Regions from separate parts of the Escherichia marmotae genome, predicted to be linked through region 2. Evidence: predicted binding sites of a transcription regulator. Region 2 holds the regulator's gene; each other region holds the start of a gene.
What was found. Region 2 encodes LexA, which represses DNA repair genes until DNA is damaged. Its sites were predicted from a motif close to TNCTGTATGTACATACAGNA; they were not measured.
Positions count from the first base shown of each region.

Region 1 (7,203 bases), 2.2 Mb from region 2:
CACCGACCAGAATGACTTTAAGCTTCAGCGGTATTGAAGGAACAGAGACAGGGAGGGGGCGCGACTCATCAAACGCTACCCAGTCAAAACGTTCGCGCTTGACGATATTTTTCAGCCGCATCCACAGCAGAGGTTGTGCCAGCAGTGTACGCAAGGAGATGATTAAAATACCGCCATTTGCCTGATGCACCAGCCCTGGTTGCAAGGTAATGTCGCCATTAAACTGGCGAAGGCAGCCAAAGAGTTGTTCCGCTTCCACCCAGTCAGCAATGACGACTTGCGTTAGTGTTGCGAAATTATCATTTGCGCTAACGGCGTTACGTAAGCGAATGGTGTGGCCGGAAATCTCATAGTGACCGCCCATCAGTTGGCCTGCATCGCTTTGTAGCGTGCTTGCGGCATCGGCAATGAAATTCAGATACTCGGACTCTTCCGGGGCTTTCGCCAGCATAAAAGAGGATGATGCTCGGGCGTGCAGTAACTGTTCCAGCGCAAATTGCAGCCGCGGTTGAATGTCACTGAATAAAGGCTCGTTTTCGTCAATCAAATGTGGCTGTGCAAATACTTCCTGATAGCTTTCGGTATCAGGGACTAAGTCACGCCATGCAAGTTTCGTAATGGTCAAAGTTGATGTTTTTTAGTCTGTTGTCAAAGATGCGATTATACCGTAACCGACACTTCAGCACACGTGGAAAGCGCTGACAAAAGACCAGGCATTCACGCTAAAGCATCACAGGATGCGAGATTCTTTTCATCACACAGTTAAAAAACTGATATTCTGTAAAGAGTTACAGGGTAACATTGAGATCGCTATGAAATATCAACAACTTGAAAATCTGGAAAGCGGTTGGAAATGGAAGTATCTGGTGAAGAAACACCGTGAAGGGGAGTTAATCACCCGTTACCTGGAAGCCAGTGCCGCCCAGGAAGCCGTTGACGTGTTGCTATCGCTGGAAAATGAACCCGTGCATGTTAATGGCTGGATTGAAAAGCATATGAATCCGGAGCTGGTCAATCGCATGAAGCAGACCATTCGGGCCAGACGGAAACGCCATTTTAATGCGGAACATCAGTACACACGTAAGAAATCAATTGATCTGGAATTTATTGTCTGGCAACGGCTGGCAGGTCTTGCGCAGCGTCGCGGTAAAACGCTTTCCGAAACGATTGTCCAGCTAATTGAAGATGCAGAAAACAAAGAAAAATATGCGAATAAAATGTCTTCTTTGAAGCAGGATTTGCAGGCCTTGCTGGGTAAGGAATAACTTGCAAAGATTATTTACTTTACTGAAGACGAAAAAAACCCCGCGTGAAGCGGGGTTTTTTATCAGACGAGAACTTAAGCCTGCGGCTGAGTTACAACGTCTTTGATACCTTTAACTTCGATCTCTACGCGACGATCCGGAGCCAGGCAGTCGATCAGTGCAGCGCGCTGTTTCACGTTGTCACAGGTGTTGCCGGTAACCGGGTTGGATTCGCCCATACCACGTGCAGAGATTTTGTCAGACGGGATACCTTTAGAGATCAGGTAATCAACGACGGACTGAGCACGACGCTCGGACAGAGCCTGGTTGTAAGCGTCAGAACCGATGCGGTCAGTGTAACCCAGAACAACTACGGAACCGTCTTTCGGATCCAGGTTGCTCAGTTGGCTGTACAGCTGATCCAGAGCAGCCTGACCTTCCGGTTTCAGGGTTGCTTTGTTGAAGTTGAACAGAACGTCAGACTTCAGAGTGAAGTGCTTGGTCTGTACTTCCGGTGCCGGAGCTGGAGCCGGAGCAACTACTGGAGCTGCTTCGCCCTGACCGAAACGGTAGGAAACACCCAGGCTCAGCAGGCCGTTGTCCGGACGAGTGCCGATGGTGTGTGCGTCACCGATGTTGTTGGTCCACTGGTATTCCAGACGGGTAGCGATTTCAGGAGTGATCGCGTACTCAACACCACCTGCGAATACCGGGGAAACGCCGGTGTCGTGGTCTTTATAGGATGCGCCACCAGGTACGTTAGCCTTGGTGTCCGCACGCCATACCATACCACCCAGACGAGTGTAGATGTCCAGATCGTCAGTGATTGGGTAACCCAGTTTAGCGGTCAGTTGAACGCCCTGAGCTTTGTATGCGCCATTGATGTTGTCGCCTTTGTACGGCATACGACCTAACCAGTCGTAACCCATTTCAAAGCCAACATACGGGTTAACCTGGTAACCACCAAAAGCACCTGCACCCAGTTGGTTTTCGTGGGTCGGACCATTGTTAGGAATGAAACCAGTGTCATGGTACTGGGACCAGCCCAGTTTAGCACCAGTGTACCAGGTGTTATCTTTCGGAGCGGCCTGCGCTACGGTAGCGAAACCAGCCAGTGCCACTGCAATCGCGATAGCTGTCTTTTTCATTTTTTGCGCCTCGTTATCATCCAAAATACGCCATGAATATCTCCAACGAGATAACACGGTTAAATCCTTCACCGGGGATCTGCTCAATATTAACTCTACCGATATCTTCGGCTTATGCCGAGCACCCCTGGCGATGTAAAGTCTACAACGTAGTTGAAAACTTACAAGTGTGAACTCCGTCAGGCATATGAAAAAAAAGATTTGTATAAGGTACGTTTAACCTTTTTTGTTAACGATAATTTACAGCATAAAATCGCGGAAACCGCTTCAGACAAGCCTCCGCAGGGAAAATGAGCCATGAGTGAAATCATCAGCCGGACGCTAAAAAAAGTTCCAGGATTAATCCTAAATTTACTTAATGATACAAATTAGAGTGAATTTTTAACCCGGAAAGTTGTCTCGTGGCGTGAGAGGATGCGCTTACTGGACGCATAATGAACCCCATTGCGTTACCTTCATTGGCGGCATCCACAAGTTCAGCATGTTCTTCTTCTGTCAGATCATCTGCTAACCAACCGATCACCACGCTGTAATTTCCTGTGCGTAATGCGCGAACCATTGATTCCACTGTGTGGCAAGGGGAAAGCTGGTTGATCTGCATCACTTTCGTTAAAGGTAGTCCAGCAGCCTGAACCCATTCACGACTCAATTTTTGTTGTGGCGTTAACCATAACTGCCAACGCGATTGTTGGCCGAGTTGTTGTAATAATGGCAAAAGCAAGAGTTGCGTCATCATGGGCTGATCTTCGCGATAGACAACTTCACTAATTAGCCCAGCTGTAGTGTTTTCCGTAGAGACACGCGCGATTTTGCTTGTTGCGGATGAGAACAACGAAGAACGATGTGCATAGCCTGAAGTGTACATAATCAATCCAGCCCTGTGAGTTACTGTATATATATACAGTACACTCGGTGACAACAAAGATCAACCCTATTTTCGGAAAGTGCCTCGCAAATATTGTCGTTGGTGGCTGGAAAACATAAATTAATCTTGCCCCTTGAGAATAAGTTGCCTATTTTCGTATTTAACGGATCCGTTAATGTGAATCATTCTTTTATATTATGATTTTAAAAGGAATTTTATGAAAAGCCTCTCCTATAAGCGGATCTATAAGTCACAGAAATACCTGGCAACGTTGGGCACAATTGAATACCGATCATTGTTTGGTAGTTACAGTCTGACCGTTGACGACACGGTATTTGCGGTAGTTTCTGATGGTGAGTTGTATCTTCGGGCTTGTGAGCAAAGCGCACAATACTGTGTAAAACATCCGCCAGTCTGGCTGACATATAAAAAGTGTGGACGGTTCGTTACTCTCAATTACTATCGGGTTGATGAAAGTTTATGGCGAAATCAACTGAAGCTGGTACGTCTGTCAAAATATTCTCTCGACGCAGCGCTTAAAGAGAAAACTACACGTAATACCCGGGAAAGACTGAAAGATTTGCCCAATATGTCTTTTCATCTGGAAGCTATTCTCGGGGAAGTGGGGATTAAGGATGTACGGGCGTTACGTATACTTGGGGCGAAAATGTGTTGGTTGCGGCTGCGGCAGCAAAATAGTCTGGTGACAGAAAAGATCTTGTTTATGCTTGAAGGCGCAATTATCGGTATTCATGAAGCAGCGCTCCCGGTGGCACGCCGCCAGGAGCTTGCTGAATGGGCTGATTCTATTACGCCAAAGCAGGATTTTCCTGCGGAACTTGAGTAATCCTGTGCTGCAGGCGGCCAATTTCTGGCAGTAATGCAATCAATAACCCGATTTGTTGTACAACTAGAGGCTCCTTGCTGTCTGCTCGCGGCTCAAGTTGCTGCATCCGTTGTTTCAGGCCTGCTAATGCCTGATTGACGCGTTCTTCATCGGCAGGTTGATGATGTAGCGCGTCATCAACGTAGCAAACAGCATCATCAAGAAACGCCAGAATTTCAGGATTAGTTAACTGCTCACGGTGTGCGCCGAGGGCTGAGATGTAGCTGGTGAATGTATGGTTGAGACACAGTAACCGGAACGCGTCTTCGCGAATTTGCGGTGTAACGTTCGGTTCGCTGGACATATTCGACACTACTGAAGCCAGCTCTGCATCGCGGTTGTGGGCATCGCGGCGGGCAATACGATACGCCAGACGGTTATCACGTCCCTGATGATATTGCTCGAGAATGGCATCGAGATAGCGGCAGTTGGCCTCGGTCGCGCGTTCAAGCATCCTGGGCAGATTGCGGAAACGCCAGTCTGGCCAGATGTAACTTACCGCTGCCCATGCTATGGCACACCCGATTAGCGTATCGATTACGCGTGGCAGCGCCACTTCAAAACCCTCACCCAGCAGATTGAAGCACAGCAGCACCAACAGCGTAATGAACATCGTTGCATGAGCGTATTGCACGTTACGGAAGGCGAAAAAGAGCACGCCGGTAATGACCAGGAGCACCAATTGCCCTTCCAGTGATGGAACAAACCACAGCACTGGAATACCAATCGCAATACCCACCAACGTACCAATAATCCTTAATTTCAGGCGGTGGCGCGTGGCGTTATAGTTTGGCTGGCAAACAAACAGGCTGGTCAGCAAGATCCAGTAACCGTGATGCATCCCGGTTATCTGAATGATGGCGTAGCCGACGCACAACACCAGTGACATCCTTACCGCGTGGCGGAAGAGGGCGGATTCCGGCGTAAAGTTACGGCTAAGGCGCAGCCAGATATCACTTAATCCGTGTGGGCTGTCGTCGGCAAGTTGGCTTTCAGTATCGTTATGCGGCATCGCCTGAGCTTGCTCTGATTCAATCGTCGCCAGTTGAGCATCAATGGCGCGTAAGTTTGTCAGCAGAAATCCCAACGTTTTTAGCAAATCAATCGGCGCACCGTTATCGCGCATTCGCTCAAGCGCTGCGTCAATGTGAGTGAAGGCGCGTTCAAAATGCGGGTCGTGTTGGTAAGGCTGACGCAGCAAAATACAGCGTGACAGTTGCTGGCAAGCTTGTCCCTGCATTGACATCAGCCGCTGGAAACGGAACAGCACGTCGCTGTGGCGAAAATGTTCCCGCAACGTTTGATATTGAATATGAGAAGAGCTGGCACGCTCGTGGATATCTTGCGCCACAAAGTAGTAATGTAATGTGCGACGCGTTCCCCGTTGACCACGATCGCCGCGTAAGCGAGTCAGCAATGAGAGCTTCGTCTGGTTCAGCGTCGCCATTAGTTGCCCGTTGGCGAGAGCCAGTTCGTAGAGCGGCGCCTGGCTTTCGTCTTCTATATCGGGATCGAACATGCGTGATTTCAGTTCCAGATAACGTGCCAGTTGTTCATAGCAACGCGCCAGATTGTCCTGCAATGGGCGGACAGGGAACAGCAGATGGCCGATAAGCGTCAGGATGTTGTACCAGACGGCTCCTGCAAGCAGATACATAGGCTGTTGATACCAGTGCTCATACAGAGATGTTCCCAGCATGGTGTAAATGGCTATCAACAACGCGCCAAAAGCGATAGTCGCGTAGCGTTGCCCCAGTCCGCCGAGCAAAATGAAGCCGCTGGTGGAGAGCGTTAAGCCAATGGCAAACAACCAGGGCCACGGGAACAACAGTTCTACCGAGGCCGAAGCGATAAAAAAGCAGAACAGCGTAATGATGAGGTTACGCAGACGTCCCGCCAGCCGGTCATCGAGATCGGTCAATGCCGCCGCAACCATTCCGAGTGTCAGCGGAATCGTCAGTTTTACATCACCCAGCCACCACGGAAACGCAGTAGTACCGCAAAGTGCGATAAAAATGCGGGCGTAATACAGCCAGGCGCTGTTCCAGGTATAGCGTTTGAGCAAAGGGCTTAGCATAAAGGCCATAAAATTAGATTATTCGAAACGGCGGCGCGCATTCGCTTCACGCGCAGCTTGAGCTGTTTCCACAGAAACTACGCGGCGACCTACCGGCCACAGTGCAATAGCGGCAATTTTAAAGTTCGCAATGCCGACAGGAATACCGATGATGGTGAGGCATTGCGCAATACCAGAAGCAATATGCATTAAGCATAACCACCAGCCGAAGAAAATCAGCCAGAAAATATTCAGTACGGTGCCGCCCGTGTTGAGCAACACATTTTTACCCGCCGGATTCAGTTCATCGACATGAATAGCTTCATTGCCGTAGGGCAACAACGAAAGTTTAGTGATTTCCCAGCAGGAACGAGTCAGCGGTAAGGTAAAAATCAGCACAATACTGACAAGGGTCGCTAACAACCAGGCCAGGGTAGTGGCGAATCCGCCCAGGACAAAGTTCAGAATGTTCAAAACGGTACGCATAAAACCTCGCTTTACTGTGGTTTTCAGTAATGGGCGGCAATTGTAACGTTTTTTTGGGCTGGAGCACGTTTTCTCTGACGGTTACACTGATAAGAAATAACATCGTGTGGATCTACAGAGACATGGAACTGAAAGCGACAACTCTTGGCAAGCGTCTGGCACAGCACCCTTACGATCGGGCGGTGATCCTCAATGCCGGGATAAAAGTTTCCGGCGATCGTCACGAATATCTCATTCCTTTCAATCAATTACTGGCGATTCACTGTAAGCGCGGTCTGGTGTGGGGCGAGCTGGAATTTGTGTTGCCTGATGAAAAAGTAGTGCGTCTGCACGGCACCGAATGGGCTGAGACACAGCGTTTTCACCATCATCTTGATGCTCACTGGCGGCGGTGGAGCGAGGAGATGAGCGAAATTGCGGCCGGCGTCTTACAGCAGCAACTCGATTTGATTGCCACGCGCACCGGCGACAATAAATGGCTGACGCGGGAGCAAACTTCTGGCGTACAGCAACAAATT
Region 1 covers NZ_CP025979.1:1,387,949-1,395,151, reverse strand. Annotated here, with positions in the region: gene C1192_RS07460 (AAA family ATPase) at 1-625, opposite strand, end outside; gene matP (macrodomain Ter protein MatP) at 813-1,265, shown strand; gene ompA (porin OmpA) at 1,340-2,392, opposite strand; gene sulA (SOS-induced cell division inhibitor SulA) at 2,748-3,257, opposite strand; gene sxy (CRP-S regulon transcriptional coactivator Sxy) at 3,475-4,104, shown strand; gene yccS (YccS family putative transporter) at 4,067-6,229, opposite strand; gene C1192_RS07430 (YccF domain-containing protein) at 6,239-6,685, opposite strand; gene helD (DNA helicase IV) at 6,808-7,203, shown strand, end outside.
Region 1: a site for LexA is predicted at 3,279-3,298, ahead of sulA (SOS-induced cell division inhibitor SulA). Genes of this name have one in related genera too.

Region 2 (7,203 bases):
AGGGCTGGCAATGAGTTACTGGCATTTCTGATGATGTAAAAAAAGTCGGATGATTATGGACTGCACCTTAATCAGTTGGGTGTCCAACTTTTGGGGTGCAGTCCATTATCCGGCTTTTTTCTGTGAAAAGCTGCCTGATGCGCTGCGCTTATCAGCTCTACATAACACATCGCAATTTATTGAATTTGCAGGTCATGGTAGGCCAGATAAGGCGGTTTCGCCGCATCCGGCAACGCTCACCAATTACCCTTCGCCCTGCGTCGCACTCTCAATCGTCAAACGCACATCGGATGTAATCAACTCCGCCAGCAACTGGTACACCTTCATCGTCTCTGCCGGTTCGGCGTCGCCGCTGTCGCTGATATACCCTTCATCACGCAGCGTCAGCACCAGAGAACTGAACACCGCTTTGTCGAAGAACTCCGGTGCGTTGATGCCGTGTAGCACAGAGAGACGTTGTGCCACGGTGCGGCTCTCTTTTTCCAGCGTACCGCGGTTGATTGACGGGTTGGCGCTCAGCAGCCAGAAAGTGATGGCATAACGTTGCAGCGTTTCGCGCGCACCTGCGGCAAGCAACTGAAGCGTGCGGGAATGCGCCGGGTTGATATGCAATTCATCATCTTGCAGCGTAATCAGCCCCTGACGTTGCATTTCATTCGCCAGCGCATCAATCACACCCGGTAATTCGTCGCGATCCCAGCGTAGGAACAGCTCTGCTTTCAGCATTGGATACAGCACGTTAACGTGCTCCATCAATACGTCGCGGGAGATGTGGCGATGCTGCGTTACAATTGCCGCCATCAGTGAAGGCAGAACCAACATATGCGCAATATTGTTGCGATAGTAGGTCATCAGCACCGCTTGCTCACGCGGCAGAATGATGATGTCACCGATGGTGTCTTTCTCGACTTCAAACTTGTTCATCTGCAGCGCGTGATCGATAAGCTCACTGGCGCTGGCTGAAGGCACCGTTGAATCCGCGGAGTAAGGCACGTTGCGCATCAAATCGAGATAACAGTTGAGTTGTTCGGTTAACTGCTCGCGGGTGAGTGAGCGCTGACGTGACGCCAGAAGCGCAGTACAGCACAGGTTCATGGCGTTTGCCGCCCCTGCGTTGTTAATGCGTACCATCAGATCGGCGGCAATGTTATTCACCGTCGGCGTTAACCAGGCTGGACGCACCGCTTCGATGGGGTCGATTGATTCGCGCCAGTCCGGCACATGCTGGTTGAGATAGGTCATCAACGGCATTGGTTCACCGAAGTTGACATAGCCCTGTCCAAGATTACGCAGTTTGCTTAAGCCGCGCAGCATCTGTGGCAGGCTCTCTTTCTCTTTCGTCGCGCCGCGCAGTTCTTTGGCGTAAGTCCCCACTTCCATGACGTGTTCATAACCGATGTAGATCGGAATCAGCGTAATCGGGCGTGTACCGCCACGCAGCATCGCCTGAATGGTCATCGACAGGGTGCCGGTTTTTGGATCAAGCAGACGCCCCGTTCGCGAACGCCCACCCTCCACAAAGTACTCAACGGAATAACCACGGCTGAACAGTTCACCGAGATATTCGCGGAAAACTGTGGAGTAGAGTTTATTGCCTTTAAACGTACGGCGAATAAAGAACGCACCCAGACGGCGGAAAATCGGCCCGGCAGGCCAGAAGTTCAGGTTGATCCCAGCGGCGATATGCGGCGGCACCAGCCCCTGGTGATAAAGCACGTAAGAGAGCAGCAGGTAGTCCATGTGACTGCGATGGCAAGGCACATATACCAGCTCATGACCGTCGTGGGCCAACTGGCGAACGCGCTCGGCGTTATGGACGTTGATGCCCTGATAAAGCCGGTTCCAGGTGAAGCCCAGAATACGGTCAGTCAGGCGGATCATCTCGTAAGAGAAGTTCGCCGCAATCTCTTCCATCAGCGCAATAGCGTTTTGCTGCGCTTTTTCATGGAAGATTTTTTTGCTGCGGGCTTCATCTTCTACCGCTTTGGCAATGGCGCGGGAGGCAAGTAGCTTATTGAACAAGTCCTGACGGGCAGGCAGGCGTGGACCCACGGCAGCAAGGCGCTGGCGGGCAAAGTGCATACGTGCCACGCGCGCCAGTTTCTGGGCGATAATTTTATCCGTGCCGTGTTCATCAGCCATGCGACGCAGCGAAACTGACGGCGAGAAACGCACAAAACTGTCGCGACCAAGCCACAGTACGGCGAAAAATTTCTGCACGCCGTTGAGTATACGCAACGGTGGGTTTACTTCGCCTTTTTCGCGCCCCGGCGCACGACCAAACATCACCGATACCGGTACCATCTGCACATCCAGATTCGGGTTGCTGCGGTGCAGGTCGAGATAATCGTGGAACAGCTTAATGGATTCTTCTTTTGGCGTGTAATAGGTGAAAACACGCGGCCCGCCGTGAATAAACACATAGCGTGGCAGCAGCGTGCCGTCGATCTCCAGCGGCTCTAATGGGTCGGGCAGATCATGTGCCAGACACTGGGCGCGCAACGTCAGCAAATCCGCTTTTGAGTTGTACGGTAAAACGTACATAATTGGACGAGAGGTATCGAGTCCCAGTTCCGGGGCAGGATCTGCCGGAATAGACTTGCTTTTTACCAGGATGCTTAATGGTAAATTCAGTAATTTGTAGTAAATTCGTGGCCAGCCGGACATAAACGATGTAAAGCCTCTGGTTAATAATGCAAATGCGCGGCAAGGATAGCAGAAAGTCATGGGAAATTCTGTGGTATCCGCTCATGTTTCGCGCGGCGTTATGCAAACCCGAGTCATCGGATTTAACGGTACACTGATATTGACGCTCATAATGTAAAAAGGTTCTTTCAATGGCCAATAATACCACTGGATTCACTCGAATTATCAAAGCTGCTGGCTATTCCTGGAAAGGGTTACGCGCAGCATGGATCAACGAAGCGGCATTCCGTCAGGAAGGCGTTGCGGTATTGTTGGCGGTGATCATCGCCTGCTGGCTGGATGTGGACGCGATAACCCGCGTACTGCTTATTAGCTCCGTCATGTTGGTCATGATCGTAGAAATTCTCAATAGCGCCATCGAGGCCGTAGTTGACCGTATTGGCTCCGAATACCATGAGCTTTCCGGGCGAGCGAAAGATATGGGGTCCGCGGCGGTGTTGATCGCGATTATCGTCGCAGTGATTACCTGGTGCATCCTGTTATGGTCGCATTTTGGATAACCCTTCCAGAATTCGATAAATCTCTGGTTTATTGTGCAGTTTATGGTTCCAAAATCACCTTTTGCTGTATATACTCACAGCATAACTGTATATACACCCAGGGGGCGGAATGAAAGCGTTAACGGCCAGGCAGCAAGAGGTGTTTGATCTCATTCGTGATCACATCAGCCAGACAGGTATGCCGCCGACGCGTGCGGAAATCGCGCAGCGTTTGGGGTTCCGTTCCCCAAATGCGGCTGAAGAACATCTGAAGGCGCTGGCACGCAAAGGCGTTATTGAAATTGTTTCCGGCGCATCGCGCGGGATCCGTCTGTTGCATGAAGAGGAAGAAGGGCTGCCGCTGGTAGGCCGTGTGGCTGCTGGTGAACCGCTTCTGGCGCAACAGCATATTGAAGGTCATTATCAGGTCGATCCTTCCCTGTTCAAACCGAATGCCGATTTCCTGCTGCGCGTCAGCGGGATGTCGATGAAAGATATCGGCATTATGGATGGCGATCTGCTGGCAGTGCATAAAACCCAGGATGTACGTAATGGTCAGGTCGTTGTCGCGCGTATTGATGACGAAGTTACCGTTAAACGTCTGAAAAAGCAGGGTAATAAAGTCGAACTGCTGCCAGAAAACAGTGAGTTTAAACCGATTGTCGTTGACCTTCGTCAGCAGAGCTTCACTATTGAAGGGCTGGCAGTTGGGGTTATTCGCAACGGCGACTGGCTGTAATATATCTCTGATACCGCGATGCCGCCTGGCGTCGCGGTTTGTTTTTCATCTCTCTTCATCAGGCTTGTCGGCATGGCATTCCTCACTTCATCTGATAAAGCGCTCTGGCATCTCGCCTTACCCATGATCTTCTCCAATATTACCGTTCCTTTGCTGGGGTTGGTTGATACGGCGGTTATTGGTCATCTTGATAGTCCGGTTTATCTGGGCGGCGTGGCGGTTGGTGCAACGGCGACCAGCTTTCTCTTTATGCTGTTGCTGTTTTTGCGTATGAGTACTACCGGGCTTACTGCACAGGCTTTTGGTGCTCAAAATCCTCAGGCATTAGCGCGGGCGCTGGTGCAGCCGTTGCTGTTGGCGTTGGGGGCTGGGGCGTTGATTGCTCTACTGCGTACGCCGATTATCGATCTGGCGCTGCATATTGTTGGTGGTAGCGAAGCAGTGCTGGAACAGGCGCGGCGCTTTCTTGAAATCCGTTGGCTAAGCGCCCCGGCGTCGCTGGCGAATCTGGTGCTGCTTGGCTGGTTGCTCGGTGTGCAATATGCCCGTGCGCCAGTGATTTTGTTAGTGGTTGGCAATATCCTCAACATTGTGCTGGATATCTGGCTGGTGATGGGACTGCATATGAACGTGCAGGGCGCAGCGCTGGCGACGGTTGTTGCAGAATATGCGACGTTGCTGATTGGTCTGCTCATGGTACGTAAAATCCTCAAACTGCGCGGTATCTCCGGCGAAATGCTGAAAACAGCCTGGCGAGGAAACTTCCGTCGCTTACTGGCGCTTAACCGCGACATCATGCTTCGCTCATTGCTGTTGCAACTCTGCTTTGGCGCAATAACGGTTATTGGCGCGCGGCTGGGGAGCGATATTATCGCTGTTAACGCGGTTCTGATGACGTTACTCACCTTCACCGCCTATGCGTTGGATGGCTTTGCCTACGCCGTTGAAGCGCATTCTGGTCAGGCGTATGGCGCGCGTGACGGTAGTCAATTGCTGGATATCTGGCGCGCAGCGTGCCGCCAGTCAGGTGTCGTGGCACTGTTGTTTTCTGTAGTTTATCTGCTGGCAGGGGAACACATTATCGCGTTGCTGACCTCGTTAACCCAAATTCAGAATCTGGCCGAGCGTTACCTTATCTGGCAGGTCATTTTGCCGCTGGTGGGAGTCTGGTGTTATCTGCTGGATGGCATGTTTATTGGCGCAACGCGCGCCGCCGAAATGCGAAACAGCATGGCAGTGGCAGCGGCAGGTTTTGCACTTACGTTACTCACATTGCCGTGGTTGGGTAATCATGGGTTGTGGTTGGCATTAACCGTCTTTCTGGCTCTGCGCGGGCTTTCTCTGGCGGCTATCTGGCGGCGTCATTGGCGCAATGGAACCTGGTTTGCTGAAACGTGATGGTTAAAAATTCTGAATAAATAATCCTGAGCCAAATTCCTGACTACACTTAATCCCACGTTCAGAAGAAAAGCGAGCGTACTCTCATTCACCACCTAACGATGAGGACTTGAATATGAATAAAGACGAAGTCGGCGGTAACTGGAAACAGTTCAAAGGTAAAGTGAAAGAGCAATGGGGAAAACTGACCGATGATGATATGACGGTCATTGAAGGTAAACGTGACCAGTTAGTGGGTAAAATCCAGGAACGTTACGGTTACCAGAAAGATCAGGCAGAGAAAGAGGTTGATAGCTGGGAAAAACGCCATGATTACCGCTGGTAATTAATCCCTCCTGCCCGATGTGTACAAGGACGTACGCCCTCTTAACGTGGTTTCTTTTTCACCTGTACAGAGTGGTCATGCTGGCACTGATCATGATGGCGACACGCTTCTACTTCCACGCACGCTGCACATAATCCGTGCGCTTCAATCACATTATGCCGCAGGGCAAAACCCATTTTTGCCGCCAGTGTATGCATGATGTTTTCTACACCTTCCGCACACTCTTCTTTCACTGCGCCGCAGCGATCGCAAATAAACATTGCGGAGGTATGAGTTGGTTGATCAAACAGGTGGCAGAGCACATAGCTGTTGGTGGATTCCACCTTATGTACAAAACCCTGCTCAAGCAGAAAATCTAGTGCGCGATAAACCGTTGGCGGCTTGGCTTGCGGCTCGGCTTCACGCAGCAAATCAAGCAGATCGTAGGCGCTGATTGCCCCTTCCTGCAGACTCATCAAACGTAACACTTCCAGGCGCTGCGGGGTCAGGCGCACATTTCGCTGCGCACAGAGTTTCTCAGCCTGCGCTAATAACTCCTGCGTTGTGGTCTTTTCCATTGGGCACCTCAAAGTGGGGTTAAGAATGTCCTTACTTTACCATAGTTCTCACTTAAACGCCGAGAACAGGGGACATAGCTGTCACATTGCCTGATCGCATATTCGTTATGCTATAGTAGCGCCCCAAATTCACCGGATGCTTAAAAAATCGCCATGTCAGCAGAATCACAAACCGCTTATCCCGCACACCGTTTCTCGATTGCTCCTATGCTCGACTGGACGGACAGACACTGCCGCTATTTCCTGCGTCTGCTTTCCCGCAATACGTTGCTCTATACCGAAATGGTGACCACCGGGGCGATTATTCACGGTAAAGGTGATTACCTGGCGTACAGTGAAGAAGAGCATCCGGTGGCGTTGCAGTTGGGTGGAAGCGATCCGGCGGCGCTGGCGCAATGTGCGAAGCTGGCACAAGCGCGCGGATACGATGAGATCAACCTGAATGTTGGCTGCCCATCTGACCGGGTGCAGAACGGGATGTTTGGCGCGTGCCTGATGGGCAATGCGCAATTGGTAGCCGACTGCGTGAAAGCGATGCGCGATGTGGTGTCGATTCCGGTGACGGTGAAAACGCGTATTGGCATTGATGATCAGGACAGTTATGAATTTCTCTGTGATTTCATCAACACTGTTTCCGGCAAAGGTGAATGCGAGATGTTTATCATCCACGCGCGTAAAGCCTGGCTTTCTGGTTTAAGTCCGAAAGAAAACCGTGAAATCCCGCCGCTCGATTACCCGCGCGTCTATCAACTGAAGCGTGATTTCCCGCATCTGACGATGTCGATTAACGGTGGTATTAAGTCACTGGAAGAGGCTAAAGCGCATTTGCAACATATGGATGGTGTGATGGTCGGGCGCGAGGCGTATCAAAACCCCGGCATTCTGGCGGCGGTGGATCGTGAGATTTTTGGTTCCTCGGATACCGATGCCGATCCGGTGGCGGTGGTACGAGCCATGTATCCGTACATTGAACGCGAGCTTAGCCAGGGTACGTATCTC
Region 2 covers NZ_CP025979.1:3,610,151-3,617,353, forward strand. Annotated here, with positions in the region: gene ubiA (4-hydroxybenzoate octaprenyltransferase) at 1-31, shown strand, start outside; gene plsB (glycerol-3-phosphate 1-O-acyltransferase PlsB) at 244-2,667, opposite strand; gene dgkA (diacylglycerol kinase) at 2,838-3,206, shown strand; gene lexA (transcriptional repressor LexA) at 3,316-3,924, shown strand; gene dinF (MATE family efflux transporter DinF) at 3,997-5,322, shown strand; gene C1192_RS18550 (CsbD family protein) at 5,438-5,647, shown strand; gene zur (zinc uptake transcriptional repressor Zur) at 5,689-6,204, opposite strand; gene dusA (tRNA dihydrouridine(20/20a) synthase DusA) at 6,358-7,203, shown strand, end outside.

Region 3 (7,203 bases), 1.7 Mb from region 2:
TGTTGGGGAAATGGATCTGGCAACTGGCAAAAGAAGATGCTTTACCACTGGAGGAAATTGCTCAGGAACTTGCCAGCCAGTATCTGCGTTTCATTGAGCTGTTTGGGCGCAAACCTACCCATCTTGATAGTCATCATCATGTGCATATGTTCCCGCAGATTTTCCCGATTGTGGCCAGGTTTGCCGCTGAAGAGGGGATTGCGTTGCGCATCGATCGTCAGCCAGTATTTAACGATAGTGATTTACCGGCTAAATTGCGCAGTTCGCAGGGCTTCAGTAGCGCATTCTATGGTGAAGAGATCAGCGAGTCCCTGTTCCTGCAAGCGGTGGATGATTCCAGTCATCGCGGTGAGCGCTCGCTGGAAGTGATGTGCCATCCGGCGTTTATTGATAATACGATTCGCCAGAGTGCTTACTGTTTTCCACGGTTAACGGAGCTGGAAGTGTTGACATCAGCATCGTTGAAGTATGCCATTGCCGAGCGAGGTTATCGGTTGGGTAGTTATCTTGATGTGTAGGTAATGTTGTTTTGCCGGATGTAGCGTAAATACCTTATCCGGCCAGCAAAGTGTCGCAATTTCAATATATTATGAATTATTACGCTAGACCTGATAAGCGCAGTGCATCAGGCAAAGGCGGCGCAACTGCGCCGCCTATATTCAGGCAGGGATTTTGTCAATCTTAGGGATACGTGACCAGACGCGGTGCGCCGCTATCAGAGTCAGTAACTCATTCATAAAATTGCCGTCAGCTCTGTCGGCTTCAACAATCCCTTCTTCACCCTGGTCATCGACCTTGATTGTTGCCTTGAACTTGCGTGCATCTCCCGTCAGGGCTATCGGTTTAAGGTGTTTATAGGCTTCCATCAGGTAGTAGTTTGCGTCGCCGTTGTCTGCGATATCCGCGATATTGCCGCATGGGACAATAACCGCATCAACCGTCAGTGAGGGGGCTCCAGCAAAGGTAGCGGCTATTGGCAATACTGTACCGTCATCTGCTGTCACTTCTCCCATCCGTGAATAAAGCAGTTTGGCATGAACGCCTTTAGCTTTCAGCGCCTTGAGCATTTCCAGAAGGTCTGCCGATCTCACCTCATCATTAAGCAAAATCGCGACCACACGGCCTTTCACATCCCCATCCGGAATGGCATACAGACTTAACGCAGGATCTTTTTTCAGCCCGTTCACGTCCGGTGGTGGCGTAATGTTCAGTTGGTCGTCTGTCAGTGCGATACCGAGATTTTTTGCTACCGCTTGCGCCAGGTTGAGATCGATATGCGCTAGCTGGTCAACAACGCGCTCACGAATATATGGGCGTACAACTTTACTCAACTCAAAGCTGAAAGCATCGATAATATGGCGCTGTTCGAATGGTGTCTGGCTTAACCAGAACAGGCGCGGATGGGAATAATATTCGCCAAACGATGGGCTACGCTCGCGCACCTTATTGCCTTCTACGCGCTCCTGATAGGATTCAAAACCTCCGCGTTTCGGCCCCGGCGGTGTTTCTCGCGGCCAGTTATCGTTGATCGAATTCGGTTCGTAGTTTGCTGGGTTAGTGTCGATTCCCATCCGATGCATGCCGTCACGCTGGTAATTGTGGTACGGGCAGGTTGGGCGGTTAATTGGAATTTCATGGAAATTCGGCCCGCCAAGACGGCTGATTTGTGTGTCGGTGTAGGAGAACAAACGCCCCTGCAACAGCGGATCGTTGGTGAAATCCAGACCGGGGACAATGTGTCCAGGATGGAAAGCCACTTGTTCATTTTCGGCAAAAAAGTTATCCGGGTTACGATTGAGCACCATTTTACCGATGCGCTGAACGGGGACTAACTCTTCCGGGATAAGTTTTGTTGGGTCAAGCAGGTCGAAGTCGAATTTGAATTCATCCTCTTCCGCAATCAACTGGAAGCCAAGTTCATATTCCGGGAAGTCGCCCGCTTCAATCGCTTCCCACAGTTCGCGACGGTGGAAGTCCGGGTCTCGCCCCGTCAGTTTCTGCGCCTCATCCCATACCAGCGAGGCTTTACCTGCCAGTGGTTTCCAGTGGAAACGCACAAAGGTTGCTTTACCTTCGGCGTTAATCAGGCGGAAGGTGTGAATGCCGAAGCCTTCCATTGTGCGATAACTGCGGGGGAGCCCACGGTCTGACATCGCCCACATTACGTTATGCAGGGTTTCAGGTTGCAGGGAAACATAATCCCAGAAAGTGTCGTGGGCGCTGCCTCCCTGTGGGATCGCCCAGTGCGGCTCCGGTTTTACCGCATGAACAAAATCGGGGAATTTGTGTGCATCCTGAATAAAGAAGATCGGCGTGTTGTTGCCAACGAGATCAAAAATACCTTCTTCGGTATAGAACTTGGTGGCGAAACCACGGATATCACGCACGGTATCTGCCGAGCCAGCGCCTCCCTGAACGGTAGAGAAGCGCACAAATACCGGAGTGATTTTGTTCGGATCAGACAGAAAATCGGCTTTGGTGATGTCGCTCAAGTTTTTATACGGCTGGAAATAGCCGTGAGCAGCAGAACCGCGTGCGTGAACAATACGCTCCGGGATGCGTTCGTGGTCAAAGTGAGTGATTTTCTCACGCAGAATAAAATCTTCCAGCAGCGTAGGCCCACGGCTACCGGCACGCAGGGAGTTTTGATCGTCGGCTATGCGTACGCCCTGATTGGTGGTCAGTGCATAATTCTCGCTGCCTTTACGCACATCTTCCAGGGAATTTATTTTTTCATTACGCGTATCCGGCGCTTTCAGGCTACCTGGCGCAGTAGGTTGCGCACCAGGCGGGGTCGGTTCAGCCGCTGGACGATGAGAGCCGTCCTCAGGTGCCAGTGAGTCCATTCCGGGTTTCGCTTCGCTCGAATCGTGCAGGGGGGACTGGTGCTGATGTGGGTTCTTTTCTTTATGTTGCGACATTGAACTCGTCTCCTTATTTCATTGCTGAAAGGGCCGCTGTTTTGGTCAAAAAACCTTCTAACTATAGACCACCAGGGGGATCTCGCTCTGGAAGTGGTGCCAGAGAAGGTTTTTGGGAATGTACGCAAAGCAGGACGGACGGGGGCTAAATCGGCTAAACTACAGTTTTTCTGATTTTTAATATGCGTTTAGTGAAGCCAGTAATGAAGAAACCGCTACGTCAGCAAAACCGCCCGATTATTAGCTATGTTCCGCGCACAGAACCCGCGCCGCCAGAACATGCGGTTAAAATGGATTCGTTTCGTGATGTCTGGATACTGCGCGGCAAGTATGTGGCGTTTGTCCTGGTGGGGGAATCATTCCTGCGCTCACCGGCGTTTAGCGTACCGGAGTCGGCCCAGCGTTGGGCAAATCAGGTGCGGCAAGAAAATGAGATCGAAGAATAAATAAACGCCTGTCGGATGACAGGCGCTTTGCGTTATAAACCAGGATTAACGGTGTGCCAGCTCGGCGTCGTCTTCGCTGTCCAGAATGGACTTATCGGTTTGCTTCAGCCACTGGCTGGTCAGCGTACCTGCGGTCATTGAGCCGCTAACGTTCAATGCAGTTCGGCCCATATCGATAAGCGGTTCAACGGAGATTAGCAGAGCCACCAGCGTTACCGGTAAGCCCATTGCTGGCAGAACAATCAACGCGGCGAATGTCGCACCACCACCAACACCTGCAACACCGGCTGAACTCACCGTGACGATACCGACGAGTGTCGCAATCCACACTGGATCCAGTGGGTTAATGCCAACTGTAGGCGCAACCATCACCGCCAGCATTGCCGGATACAAACCAGCACAGCCGTTCTGACCAATGGTCGCACCGAAAGAAGCGGCGAAACTGGCAATGGATTCAGGAACACCCAGACGACGCGTTTGCGCTTCTACGTTCAGCGGAATAGACGCGGCGCTGGAGCGACTGGTGAAGGCAAACGTCAGTACTGGCCATACTTTACGGAAGTATTTCAGCGGGCTTACGCCGTTAATACCCAGCAGAATGCCATGTACCGCAAACATAATGATAAGACCCAGGTAGGACGCGACAACGAAGCTACCCAGCTTAATGATGTCTTGCAGATTGGAACCGGCAACGACTTTGGTCATCAGCGCAAGCACGCCGTAAGGGGTCAATTGCATGACCAGGCGAACCAGTTTCATCACCCAGCTTTGCAGCGTGTCGATAGCGGTTAAGACGCGTTCACCTTTCGGCGCATCATCTTTCAGCAGTTTTAGCGCGGCGACACCAAGGAAGGCGGCAAAAATTACCACGCTGATAATTGACGTCGGATTGGCACCAGTCAAATCGGCAAACGGGTTTTTCGGGATAAAGGACAGAATGAGTTGCGGAACACTTAAGTCTGCAACTTTACCAACATAGTTGCTTTCGATAGCGTTCAGACGCGCCGTCTCTGCGCCACCCTGAACCAGACCTTCAGCAGTCAGACCAAACAGGTTGGTCACCAGCACACCGACCAGCGCCGCAATCAGCGTGGTAAACAGCAGCGTACCGATGGTCAGAAAACTGATTTTGCCTAACTGAGATGCGTTATGCAGGCGAGCAACCGCGCTCAGAATAGAGGCGAATACTAACGGCATGACGATCATTTGCAGTAGCTGAACATAGCCGTTACCGACAATGTTAAACCACTGTACAGAATCTTTAAGTACCTGGCTGTCAGAACCATAAATGGTGTGCAGAGCAAGGCCAAAGACCACGCCCATCACCAGACCCACCAGCACTTTTTTTGCCAGACTCCACTGTTTGTGGCGAGTCTGGGCCAACGCAAACAGCAGCACAACGAACACCACGATGTTCGCAATTAATGGAAAGTTCATCCCCGTTCTCCTGATCTTATTATTTCTATCACTGTGTAACAGTCATAGTGTTGTCGCAAGATTAACAGAACTGTGAGCTGGCTCTTATATTCAAATGGAATTGCTTATTCCAGAAAGACGGTTTTTGCCGCTTTAATATTCAACCTGATGCTTAATAAGGCGATGAAACTGGATCTGCAAGGTATTGATCATTTCCGATGACCAACGCACGGCACTGTTTTCGGGCAATGAATGGGGCATCCACACCGACCAGACAAATAATGCCATGCAGAGAAAACGTTCCAGTTGATTGCCTTTTTGTGGCACCAGAATTGGCAGGCGGAAGCGCCAGCGACATGGCCAGAGGAGGGGAACGCCAGCCGGTGTCAGCATATCGGCAAGGATATGGCTCAAATAACCCAGCACCATACCTTGCAAAGCATCAGCCGGAATAAACCAGCTTTCCGGAACTTTAAGATAAAAGGTCGCCAGCAACGCAAAGACCGCCAGCAGACTGTGGGTAAATCCACGGTGTCCAAATGCCCGGGCAATGGGTTTTGATATCCACTTTAATCGCTGCCCAAGAAACGATTTTGGGTGGTCGATGTCCGGTAACAGACACGTTAAGATTGCGGAAGGGACAATATGCCACCAGTCACCCTGTGCCAGCACGGGCGTTAGTTCGGCATTTTTGGCAAATACCGCGCAAGCAATAGAAAAAAGAAGGTGACCTTCCGCCGTCATGATAAAACTCACTAAACTGTCGATACGTACAGTATAGGATTTTTATACAGTGTGCGGAAGTGGTGACGGTGTAACTCTTTATCACAAAATGATGATAAATCCGCCAGTTGAATAAAAATTCAGATAAAAAACCAGGGGCAGTGATGACACTGCCCGATTTTTATTAGCCGAGGAGGTCTTCCGCGGTGAGTTCGGTGAGAGATGAAAGCTTCACGTTTGCCAACACAAAACGTGGATCATTTTGCGCTTCTGGCGCAGGAACGACGATGGAACGCATACGGGCTGCTTTAGAGGCGATCATACCGTTTACAGAATCTTCCAGCGCCACGCAGGCCAGCGGATCAATACCCAGCTTTGCTGCGCAGTCGAGATACACTTGCGGGTGCGGTTTGCTGTAAGGCAGTTTTTCTGCGGAGGCGAGGGCATCGAAACTGTCACGTAAGTCAAACATGGTCAGCACTTTTTCCAGCATATGTAACGGCGACGCAGAGGCCAGGCCAACCAATAAACCGTGTTCTTTGCACAGCGCAACGGCCTCACGCACACCAGGCAGTAATGGCCGAGTCTCTTCAACCAGTGAAATGGCACGAGCAATAACCCGTTCTACCACTTCCTGACGACCCGGCCCACGCCACGGTTGTCGGGCGTACCACAGATCAACCACCATATCGATGCGTAAACCTAAGGTGTCCGGTAGCTCGTTACGACGGGAGATGTCCACCCCCAGGCTTGCCATCACATCCAGTTCGGCTCGATCCCATAAAGGTTCAGAGTCGATAAGTAATCCATCCATATCGAAAATTGCAGCAAGAATCTGTCGCGGGGTTGACATTACAACCTCTCCTTTAGAGCATTAAGTGTAAGGTATTAAGCAGTGCTTATGATTAAGCGCCTATCATATCGCCTTTAAAGAATGGGCGAAAACAGATATCTACAGGTAAACTAAGTGAATCGACGCGTCTTAATCAAGGAGAACTCATGACGTATCAACAAGCTGGACGCATTGCTGTTTTGAAAAGGATTTTCGGTTGGGTGATTTTTATACCCGCACTGATCTCTACGCTGATTTCTTTGCTGAAATTTATGAATACCCGGCAGGAAAATCAGGAAGGCATTAATGCGGTCATGCTCGACTTTACCCATGTCATGATCGATATGATGCAGGCGAATACGCCTTTTTTGAATCTGTTCTGGTACAACTCACCGACGCCCAATTTTAATGGCGGTGTGAATATTATGTTCTGGGTGATTTTCATCCTGATATTTGTTGGACTTGCGTTGCAAGACTCCGGTGCCCGTATGAGCCGCCAGGCGCGTTTCTTACGTGAAGGTGTTGAGGATCAACTCATTCTGGAGAAGGCTAAAGGAGACGAGGGATTAACGCGTGAACAGATTGAGTCACGCATTGTTGTTCCGCACCATACCATTTTCTTGCAGTTTTTTTCACTCTATATCTTGCCGGTCATTTGTATTGCTGCTGGGTATGTGTTTTTTTCTCTGCTTGGGTTTATTTAATCAAAAGGCCGCGCGAAGCGGCCATTATCATCAACTCACATCATGCCGCTAATAATCTATCCAGTGACTGCTGAGCAATAACCAAATGCTGCCCGCCAAACAACCTTGCACGATTAAGTAACGTGTAGAGCTGGTAAATTGGTTGACGTTCGAGGAAATCT
Region 3 covers NZ_CP025979.1:676,192-683,394, forward strand. Annotated here, with positions in the region: gene chbG (chitin disaccharide deacetylase) at 1-518, shown strand, start outside; gene katE (catalase HPII) at 660-2,921, opposite strand; gene cedA (cell division activator CedA) at 3,104-3,367, shown strand; gene tcyP (cystine/sulfocysteine:cation symporter) at 3,413-4,804, opposite strand; gene C1192_RS03655 (metal-dependent hydrolase) at 4,937-5,527, opposite strand; gene hxpB (hexitol phosphatase HxpB) at 5,691-6,359, opposite strand; gene C1192_RS03665 (YniB family protein) at 6,506-7,042, shown strand; gene C1192_RS03670 (fructosamine kinase family protein) at 7,083-7,203, opposite strand, start outside.
Region 3: a site for LexA is predicted at 5,542-5,561, ahead of C1192_RS03655 (metal-dependent hydrolase). Genes of this name have one in related genera too.